3 regions of the Nocardioides ginsengisegetis genome follow, and region 1 is predicted to be linked to each of the others. Evidence: predicted binding sites of a transcription regulator. Region 1 holds the regulator's gene; each other region holds the start of a gene.
The links. Region 1 encodes LexA, which represses DNA repair genes until DNA is damaged. Its sites were predicted from a motif close to TCGAACANNTGTTCGA; they were not measured.

Region 1 (3,268 bases):
TCGGACTGGCCGTAGCCGTACTCACCGGGGCCGTACTCGTAGAGGTAGTCGCCCAGGTGCACCACCGCGTCCAGGTCGTCGCGCGCCGCGAGCCCGCGGTAGGCGCTGAACCAGCCGGCCTGCAGGTTGGCGCACGAGACGACGCCGAAGCGCAGGTGGTCCGGCGTCGCGTCGTGGGCGGGAGCCGTGCGGGTGCGGCCGACCCGGCTCGTGGCGTCGCCGAGGTGGAAGCGGTAGTGGTACGCCGTGGCGGGCCGCAGGCCGCGCACGTCGACCTTGACGGTGTGGTCGCGGCTCGGGCCGGTCTCGAAGCGGCCTCGGCGTACGACGTCGCGGAACCCCGCGTCTCGCGCCACCTCCCAGCGGACCGTGACCTTCGGGCCCGCGCCGGAGCCGGGGGTGCTCGCCGCGGTCGGCGTCACTCGGGTCCACAGCACGACCCCCTCGGGCAGCGGGTCGCCCGAGGCGACACCGTGGGCGAACACCGCGCCGTCGCCCGCGGCCCCTGACGCGGCTACTGCCGGGGCGGCCGTCGCGAGCGGCGAGGAGACCGCGGCCACGCCGACGGCGCCGACGGTGCCGGTGGCCAGGACCGTACGTCGACCGACGGGGCGGGAGGTCAGGGGCTGGGCAGGGGGGATGTCACGGGGAGAGCTCACGAGAGGCCCAACGAGCCAGCGCCGGGCGTGTTCCGGATCGGCGGTGTGAGCACCGTCCGTTCACCCGCAGGTCACCCCGGGGTGGCGCGGGTCAGTCGAGGCGGCTGCGGGCGGCCGGCGTGGGCAGGCTGCGCGTGAGCGGGGCCGGGGCCGGTGTCGGCAGCGGGGCCGCGGCGGCCGGCATCGGCCGGGCGGCGGGCGCGGAGACGAGGACGGGGATGCGTGGCGCCCACTCGGCGGCGGCCCAGCCGGCGGCGATGACGAGGTAGCCCATCAGCACGTCGATGACCCAGTGGTTGCCGGTGCCGATGATGACGACGCCGGTGCCGACGGCGTAGGTCCAGCCGAGCGCGCGGACCCACCGGTGGCGGGCGTGGCGCTGCAGCGAGATGGCGACCCACAGGGCCCAGCCGGCGTGCAGCGACGGGAAGGCGGCCAGCTCGTTGGTCAGCCCGCCGAGCCCGCGCGGCGCGGAGGCGTCGGAGGCCCACCAGCCGTCGGAGGCGTGCAGGGAGAGGACGTCGACGTAGCCCGTGATGAAGCGCGGCGGTGCCGTCGGCATCAGCAGGTAGGCCGCGAGCCCGAGGAGGGTGCCGATCACCAGCGCCCGTCGGGCCGGGGCGTAGACGCGGGTGCCGAGCCGGTAGAGCCAGAGCAGCACCGCGGCCGTGACGACGTAGTGGAGGGAGGCGTACCAGTAGGAGCCGAGCAGCCCGATCACCCGGTGGTTGGTGAACAGCTCGTTGAGCGGCACCTCCCAGTGGATGCCGAGCACGGTCTCGAAGCGGAGCAGCTCGTGGGCCCGGTGCATGGCCGGCCCCATCGCGGTGTCGGCGACGAGCCGGGACAGGCTGTAGCCCACCCAGAGGGCCAGGATGAGGACGATCTCGAGCACGCCCCGCACGATCTGCGGGTGGCGTCGGCGCAGGGCAGTCAGAGACATACCCCCACCCTCAGTCGTTCCCACATGTACCAAAATACGGAATACCCCCGAAATGTTCCCGGGATTTATCTCGGGGGTTCGTGAAGATTTCCGGTGAGGAGGCTAGCGGACCCCGATCAGACCCGACGCAGGACCGCGGTGACCTTGCCGAGGATCGTCGCGTGGGTGCCGTCGATGGGCTCGTAGGTGTCGTTGTGGGGCAGCAGCCAGACCTTGCCGTCCTTGCGCTGGAAGGTCTTGACGGTGGCCTCGCCGTCGATCATCGCGGCCACGATCTCGCCGTTGCTGGCGGTGGGCTGCTGGCGGATCACGACGTAGTCGCCGCTGCAGATGGCCGCGTCGACCATCGAGTCGCCGACGACCTCGAGCATGAAGAGCGTGCCGTCGCCGACCAGCTCCTGGGGCAGCGGGAAGATCGCCTCGACCCGCTCCTCGGCCAGGATCGGGCCGCCGGCGGCGATCCGGCCGACCATCGGCACGTAGGAGGCGGCGGGCATCGCGTCGCCGACGCCGGTCTCGTCGTAGGTCGACTCGTCGGCCGAGGAGATCGAGCGCCGCGCCTTCATCACCTCGGGCAGGAAGACCTCGAGCGCCCGCGGCCGGTTGGGGTCGCGCTTGAGGAAGCCCTTCTCCTCGAGCACCTTGAGCTGGTGGGCCACGCTGGAGGAGCTGGTGAGCCCGACCGCCTCGCCGATCTCGCGCATGCTGGGCGGGTAGCCGCGCTTCTCGATGGCTTCCTTGATGTGGGCCAGGACCCGCTGCTGGCGCGGGGTCAGGCCGTGGGCGTCCGGGGGACCGTCGGGCAGCTCGGCGACTCGACCCCGTGCAGCCTTGGTGGGGGAGTCGTCGCCCGTCTTCTTCGTGGCCATGGCGGTGCCTTCCGGTGTACGGCGGTGCGCCCGGGGGACGCACCCCGGGCCGGTGTTCCCACCGTAGCCATGTCGGCCCGTCTGTTCAAACATCTGTTCGAACAGCGTGTCGCGCCGGAGTGGGGCGCCACGTCACGGTCAGAGCTGGGGCACCCACACGAACATCGGCATCCGGCAGACCTCCTCGAAGCCCAGCCGCTCGTAGACCGGCCGGCCCATCTCGGTGGCGTGCAGGATCGCCTCGGTGCAGCCCCGGTCACGCGCCATCTCGAGCAGCGTCGCGGTGACGGCGTACCCGATCCCGCGCCCGCGCGCGGCCTCGAGCGTGGTGATGTTGTAGAGGCCGGCGGTGCGGCCGGTGAGCCAGGCGGTGCCGCAGGCGACGGGCTGGCCGTCGACGGTGGCGAGCACGGTGAGGAGGTCGGCGGCGTCGAAGGGCGCCATCATCTCCACGATCGGGCCGGCGAGCTCGGCCGGGAAGCCGAAGCCCTCGGTCATCACCCGCGCGGTGGCCGCGTGGCACTCCGGGCCCACGACGTGGATCCGGACGCCGGGGCCGGGCGGCGGCATCGGCACCGGGCCGTCGAGGACGCGATGCATGCCGGGCGTCTCGTCGCGCAACATGCCGGCGGCGACGAGGGTGTCGGCGATCTCGGCCGTCATCGTGGAGGGGGAGCCCCACCACAGGAAGGGGAGTCCTCGGCCGACGTAGGCCGCCAGCACCTCGCGGGTGCGGCGCAGCTCCTCGCCGGGTGCGAAGCGGGCGCCGGCGATGCCGTTGAAGACGGGGTGCGGCA
Region 2 (3,268 bases), 2.0 Mb from region 1:
AACGCGTCCTGCCAGACCAGCACCTGGCCGTCGCAGTCGACGCCGGCGCCGATGCCGATGGTCGGGATGCCGACCGACTTGGTGACCTCGCCGGCCACCTCGCCGGGCACCATCTCCATGACGACCGCGAACGCGCCGGCGGCCTCGAGGGCCTGGGCCTCCTCGATGACGCGGGCGGCGGCGTCGCCGCGGCCCTGGACCCGGTAGCCGCCGAGGTTGTGCTCGGACTGCGGCGTGAAGCCGATGTGCGCCATCACCGGGATGCCGCCCTCGGTCATCTTGCGGACCTGCGGCACCATCGCCAGCCCGCCCTCGAGCTTCACCGCGTGGGCGTTGGCCTCCTTCATGAACCGCACCGCGGTCAGGTAGGCCTGCTCGGGCGAGGCCTGGTAGGAGCCGAACGGAAGGTCGGCGACCACGAGCGCCCGCCGGGCCGAGCGGGTCACGGCCCGCACCAGCGGGATCAGCTCGTCGACGGTCACCGGCAGCGAGGTCTCGTTGCCGTAGACGTTGTTGGATGCGCTGTCGCCGACGAGGAGTACGTCGATCCCGGCCTCGTCGAAGGTCTGCGCGGCGTACTGCTCGTAGGCCGTCAGCATCGTGAACTTCTCGCCCCGCGCCTTCATCTCGCGGAGGTGGTGGGTGCGCACCCGCTTCACCGGAGCTGGGCCGGTGGGGGCGGCGGTCGGTCCCGTGCCGTAGGGCGCGGTCTCTTCAGTGCTCATGAACGAGCTCCCTCTCATCGTCATCTCGCGGCTCCCTGACGGAGTCCACGGACCGACTTCAGGCTAGTCCGATGCGGGGTGGCGCGTGGTTGTGGCGATGGTCACGGGCAGGGTGACGGCGTGGCCGCCCCCGTCTCGTCGACCCCCGCTTCGGCGCCAGTGCGCGGTGCCGTGGCCTGGTTCGTCGGGTTCGTCCTCGGGTTGCTCGTGAACCTCGCCGGCGTCGCGGCGTTCCTCGCCGGGGCGGGTCTCTGGGTCTACTGGGTGCTGCTCGTCGTCGCGGTGATGGTGGGTGCGGCGGCGTGGATGTCGCGGCGCGGGCGGTGGTTCGGCGTCGGGCTGGTGACCGGGTGCGTCGCCGAGCTCGCGATCATGGTCTTCCTGGTGCTGATGTGGAGCCACATAGCGGGGAACACGGTCCAGTAGGCCCCCGGCCGCTGGTTGAGGTGCGAAGGCCGCCAGGCCTGAGCCTCGAAACCCGGTGGGCTGGGAGGCGGCCCCGTGTCGCACGGTTCCCCTGTCCAGTGGTTGGGCGCGCCCGCGCGCGTAGCCGACCGTCTCCCGGCGTCCAGGACCTCCGCTTCGCTCCGGCCGCTGCGCGGCGGCTTCGCCGTCCTTGACCCCGGGACCCGGACGGTCGGCTCGGCGGCGCGCTGTCGGCACGGGCTCCGCCCGCACCGCCCGCATGCGCGGGCGCCCGCAGCGGTGAGCTGTGAACCGAATCCTCGCCGGTGGCGGCCGGAGCGGTGGGTCAGCAACCGAAGCTCAACGGTGGATGGTTGACGCCTCACCGCTGGCCGGGACCCGCGCCAGAAACGGTTGACTGCTCACCGCTTGAAGGCCGGGCGCGGACCGCTCCAGCGTGGGAACAAATCTTCGATTAGTGTCTCACATGGTGGAACATCCGCTGGTCAGCGAGGTCTGACTGTCGGTGGGCTCTGGTTGAGTCGGGTCATGGAGCAGCCGACGACTTCGCTGACGACACCCGCGGGTGTGGTCGCGGACGCGGGCGGGCTGCTGGCTTCGTTGGGTGAGGTGTTGTGGGCGGCGCGGGGGTCGCACGAGCTGGTCGGGACGCTGGAGGAGCTGGAGGCGGTGCGCTCCCAGCTGGCGGCGGTGGAGCTGGCGGTGCTGGCCGAGATCGACGCCCGGGAGGTGGCGAAGACCGAGCTGGGCTGGGGCTCGACGGCCGACTGGTTCACCCAGCTGGCGGGGCTGTCCCGACGTGAGGGTCACCGGATGCTGCGGCACGCGGTCGCGCTGGCCGAGCGGCCCGCGACCCGGGCGGCACTGGTCCAGGGCGCGGTGTCCCCGGAGCAGGTCGGGGTGGTGCTCGACGCGGTGGACAAGCTCCCGACGGCCGAGGCGGTCCGGGCCCGGGGTGAGGCGGTCCTGCTGGAGGAGGCGGGGCGGCTGAACGCGACCGACCTGGCGAGGGCGGCGCGGCACCTGGTCGAGGTCGCCGACCCCGAGAAGGCCGAGCGTGAGGCCGAGCGGGCGCTGGACCGCGACGACCGGGCCGCGCACCTGGGTCGGTTCCTGGCGATCACCGAGGACGGCGCGGGTGGGGTCCGGCTCAAGGGCCGCGGGACCGTGGAGGATGCGGCGGTGATGCGGGCGGCGCTGCTGCCGTTGACCACCCCGGCCCCGGCCATGGGCACAGGGATGGACCCCGAGACCTGTGAAGAGGGCCGGGATCCCCGCGACCACGGCGCCCGGATGTGGGACGCCCTCGTCCAGACCGCCCAGCACGCCCTGGACACCGACCTGCCGCCGGAGTGCCACGGCGCCCGGCCCCGGGTCGCGGTCACCACCCGCCTGGAGGTGCTCCGCGGCCGGATCGACTGGGCCACCCTCGGCACGAGCGGAGCCGCGACCACCGAGGACGGTCTCGAGCTCGCCCCCTCGGTCGTCCGGCGGCTGGCCTGCGACGCCGACATCATCCCGATCGCGCTGGGCGGCAAGGGCGAGGTCCTCGACGTGGGCCGGACCTGCCGGCTGGTCACCCCGGCGATCTGGAAGGCCCTGGTCTGCCGGGACCGGCACTGCGCGTTCCCGGGCTGCACCCGTCCGCCGGTGATGTGTCACGCCCACCACATCGTGCACTGGGCCGACCACGGCCCGACCTGTCTGGCCAATCTCGTGTTGTTGTGCGGCCACCACCACCGGGTCATCCACCACACCCCCTGGCAGGTCCGGCTCAACCCCCACGACGGCAAACCCGAGTTCCTCCCGCCGCCCAGACGCGGCCGACCGGCAGTCGAGTGGATCAGGAACAGACCTCGTCGCGAGTGAGGGGCTCGTTCACACCTGGTGCTGCCACTCTGGCCGTTTGAGCTCCTCGATCAGCCCGTTGACCGCGACCTCGTCGCTGGCCGTGCCGGCGTGCGGCGCCTCGAACCACGCGGCGTACTGCGCGACCTCATCGAGCCGCCACTCCAGGTCGAACATCTCGAGCATCGGGGGGTGGGCGCGCGCGAGGTCGGCGTGGCCGCTGTCGACGAGGGTCCGCAGGTCGCGCTCGCGCGGCGCTAGCTTGAGCG
Region 3 (3,268 bases), 890 kb from region 1:
TCGCCCGGAAGGAGTTCGCATGAGTCGGCAGCAGCCGCAGTCGGTGACCAACGCGGTCCGGGTCCTGCTCGGACAGGTCGCCCTGAGCGGCCTGACCGCCGTCCTGACCGTGGTGTTCAAGGACGAGCTGGTGGACTCCTGGGCCTCCGGGCGCGACGAGCTCAGCACCACCGTCCAGCCGCCGGCGTTCGTGCCGGTCGCGATCGTGCTGTTCTTCGTGTTCGCCGGGCTGGCGGGGGTGCTGATCGCGTTCTTCCGCGAGGGCCACAACTGGGCCCGCCTCTCGCTCACCGCCCTCGTCGCCTTCATGGCGATGGCCACCCTGGCCGGCCTCCGGACGAGCCCGCCGACCCTGTTCCTGGTGCTCTCGCTGGTCGCGGTGGTGCTCGACGCGGCGCTGCTGTTCTTCATGTGGCACCGCGACACCAGCCGCTACATCCGCGGCGCCTGGCTGGCCACCCACTCCCCGGAGTCCTCCACCCGCTCCTGACTCTCCCGGGCCCGCAGCGACACCAGCACCAGGCCGCCGGCGAGCACGTAGCCCACGCCCTGGCAGGCCAGCACCGGGATGATCCCGACGCGCTCGCCGAGGAACCCGGCGGTCGCCGTCCCGGCCACGACCGCGACGGTCCCCGCCAGCGTGACCAGGCTGAAGACCCGGCCGCGCTCCGCGTCGGTGGTGTGCCGCTGCACCAGGGTCATCAGCCCGGCTCCGCAGGCGGCCCCGGGGATGCCGACCAGGACCATGCCGAGGACCGCCGGCCACACCGCGTCGTACGTCGTGGGGTAGACGAAGATCGCCAGGTCGACGCAACCGAACAGCACCGAACCGACGCCCAGCAGCAGGGCCGGTGACCACCGGCTGGCCAGGCTCGCCACCACCAGGCCGCCGAGGAGACCGCCGACGGCCTGCACGCCGCTGATCACGCCGTACACCTGGCCGCTGCCGTGCAGCTCGTCGCGGACGAAGGGCGCGAAGAGCGTGCCCATGACCCCCTCGCCGGTCTGGGTGATGAGCAGGTAGACCATCAGCACCCGGATCGTCCGCTCCCGGGCGGCCGCCCGCAGCCCGCCGCGGAGGTCGGTGCCGAAGCCGCTGAGCAGGCCGGTGACCGCGCCAGTGACGGGGCCCGTGGCCGGCTCGTCCTCGGTCTCGGTCCCGGGGGTGGTGCGGCCGCTGGTGCGGATCGCCGCGACCAGGAGCGCGGCCACCACGAACGTGACCGCGTCGGCGGCGGCGACCGCCGGGACGCCGCCCACCGCGGCCGCGACGCCGCCGAGCCCGCCGCCGAGCAGCCGGGCGACCTGCCGGGCCTGGCCGTTGAGGACGTTGGCGGTCACCAGGTCGCCGTCGGCGACGAGGCGGGGGAGGAAGGCCTGCTCGGCGGGGGCGAAGAACACCTCGACGACCGACTGTCCGACCAGCACCAGGTAGACCAGCCACACCCGCTCGGCGTCGGTGACCAGCAGCAGCGGGGTGAGCCCGGCGGCCATCACCAGGTTGGCGACCAGCATGGTCCGGCGGCGGTCCCAGCGGTCCACGAGCACGCCGGCCAGCGGCCCCGCCACGACCTGGGGCAGGAAGGCCGCCAGCAGCGTCACCGCCGAGGCCATCGTGGAGCCTGTGAGGTCGTAGACGGCGTAGGCGAGGCCGACGCCCAGGATCCAGTCGCCGCCCTGCGAGACCACGTTGGCCCCGAGCAGGAGCCGCAGGTCGCGGTGGGTGCGCAGGAGCAGGTAGGGCGCCCGGAGGTCCCGGGGCGGACGCTGAGGTGATGTCATGGTGACACCGTAGTGACGTCTGAATGATGTCGCAATGACATCACGCATTTTCATTCCTTGACGGACTGTCCGTGGCGGGGTGTACCGTTCGTGGTGTTCGAACACGCGTTCGAACATCACTCGGCAGGGGCGACCTCGACCCCCGTCCCTGCCGGGTCCGGGGGTCGACCGGTGCAGTGCGGTGCCTGCTGTGGAGAGAGGACGACCAGGTGAGGCGGTACGACGACCCTGTCGAGGTGCGCAAGGGCTGGGTGACCGGCGTGGAGGCGCCCGAGCAGTTCCTGTGGCACGGACGGTTGTGGAAGGTGCGGGCGGTGCTCGCCCACTGGGTGGAGACGGCGCCGTGGTGGCAGTCCTCGGGCGTCCGGGCGGTGATCGGCTCCGACGAGCCGGACCGGCCGGACCGGCCGGGGCGGTCGGGGCAGCCCGGGGGACCGGGCCCGGCCACGCACGGCAGCTCGGCGCTGGCCGCCGACCTGCTCGTCGAGCGCGAGCTGTGGCGGGTGGAGGCCGGCCGCGGCTCCGACGGGGGCGGCGTCTTCGACCTCTCCTTCGACTGGAGCGACGGCCACTGGCAGCTCGTCGGCTGCGAGGACTGAGAGGTGACCGTGGTGAATGCTCCCAACCCCTACGCTCCCAACCCCTACGCCCTGCCCGCGACCACCCACTCCTACCTCGCCCGGGCGGCGGAGTCGCTGAGCGAGGCGATCGGAGCCCACGAGGTGCCGACCCGCTACGCCTGCGCCCACGTCGCCGCGCTCCGGGCCGCGGCGGCCCTGCTGGCCGCCCGCGCCCATCCGGCGCCCCAGCGGCGACGCCCCCAGAAGAACGCCTGGGTGCTGCTGGCCGAGGTGGCTCCCGAGCTGGAGGAGTGGGCCCGGTTCTTCGCCGCCGGCGCCGGCAAGCGGGCCGCGGCCGAGGCCGGCTCGACGCGGGCCGTCAGCGAGCGCGAGGCCGACGACCTGGTCCGCGACGCCGACCGGTTCCTGGCCGTCGTGGAGGCCTCGCTGGGGCTGGTCCCGCACGCCCAGGCCCACCGAAGTTCGGTGGTGACGCGGGCCGTCGGCTGACCCTGGGTTGGGGCTCCGTGCCCGCGTCGCGGGCCTCACGAATCGGAGTCGTCCTCCATGCACCTCATTCTCGGGTTGCGTCGCCGTCGCGCGTCGCTGGTGCTGTCCCTGCTCCTCCTCATCCCGCTGTCGGCCGCGGTCGGCGCTCCCGCCCAGGCGGCCGCGCCGATCACGGTCGCCACTGCGCGGGCCACCCAGAACGGCTCGTCCGCCACCGTCCGCGGCTACGTCGTGGGCCAGCCGACGTCCTCGACCACCGTGGTCACCAGCGGCTTCCCCAACGACTACGCGCTGGCGCTGGCCGACGCGCCCGGTGTCACCGACACCAGCCAGATGCTCTACGTCCAGATTCCCAGCGCCTTCCGGGCAGCCTGGGGGCTCCGGAGCAACCCGTCGCTGCTCGGCAAGCAGATCGA

Region 2: FB382_RS05760 (HNH endonuclease signature motif containing protein) is a predicted target of LexA. The motif match lies at 1,590-1,605, and genes of this name have one in related genera.
Region 3: FB382_RS11095 (DUF6504 family protein) is a predicted target of LexA. The motif match lies at 1,880-1,895, and genes of this name have one in related genera.

What each region holds. Positions count from the first base shown of each region.
Region 1 covers NZ_JACGXA010000001.1:3,211,255-3,214,522, reverse strand. Annotated here, with positions in the region: gene FB382_RS15500 (alkaline phosphatase D family protein) at 1-659, opposite strand, end outside; gene FB382_RS15495 (phosphatase PAP2 family protein) at 751-1,602, opposite strand; gene lexA (transcriptional repressor LexA) at 1,719-2,471, opposite strand; gene FB382_RS22950 (GNAT family N-acetyltransferase) at 2,610-3,268, opposite strand, start outside.
Region 2 covers NZ_JACGXA010000001.1:1,223,028-1,226,295, forward strand. Annotated here, with positions in the region: gene panB (3-methyl-2-oxobutanoate hydroxymethyltransferase) at 1-725, opposite strand, end outside; gene FB382_RS05755 (hypothetical protein) at 846-1,151, shown strand; gene FB382_RS05760 (HNH endonuclease signature motif containing protein) at 1,680-3,020, shown strand; gene FB382_RS05765 (phosphotransferase) at 3,030-3,268, opposite strand, start outside.
Region 3 covers NZ_JACGXA010000001.1:2,316,657-2,319,924, reverse strand. Annotated here, with positions in the region: gene FB382_RS11105 (hypothetical protein) at 20-490, shown strand; gene FB382_RS11100 (MFS transporter) at 433-1,782, opposite strand; gene FB382_RS11095 (DUF6504 family protein) at 1,992-2,381, shown strand; gene FB382_RS11090 (SAV_6107 family HEPN domain-containing protein) at 2,394-2,852, shown strand; gene FB382_RS11085 (endonuclease) at 2,910-3,268, shown strand, end outside.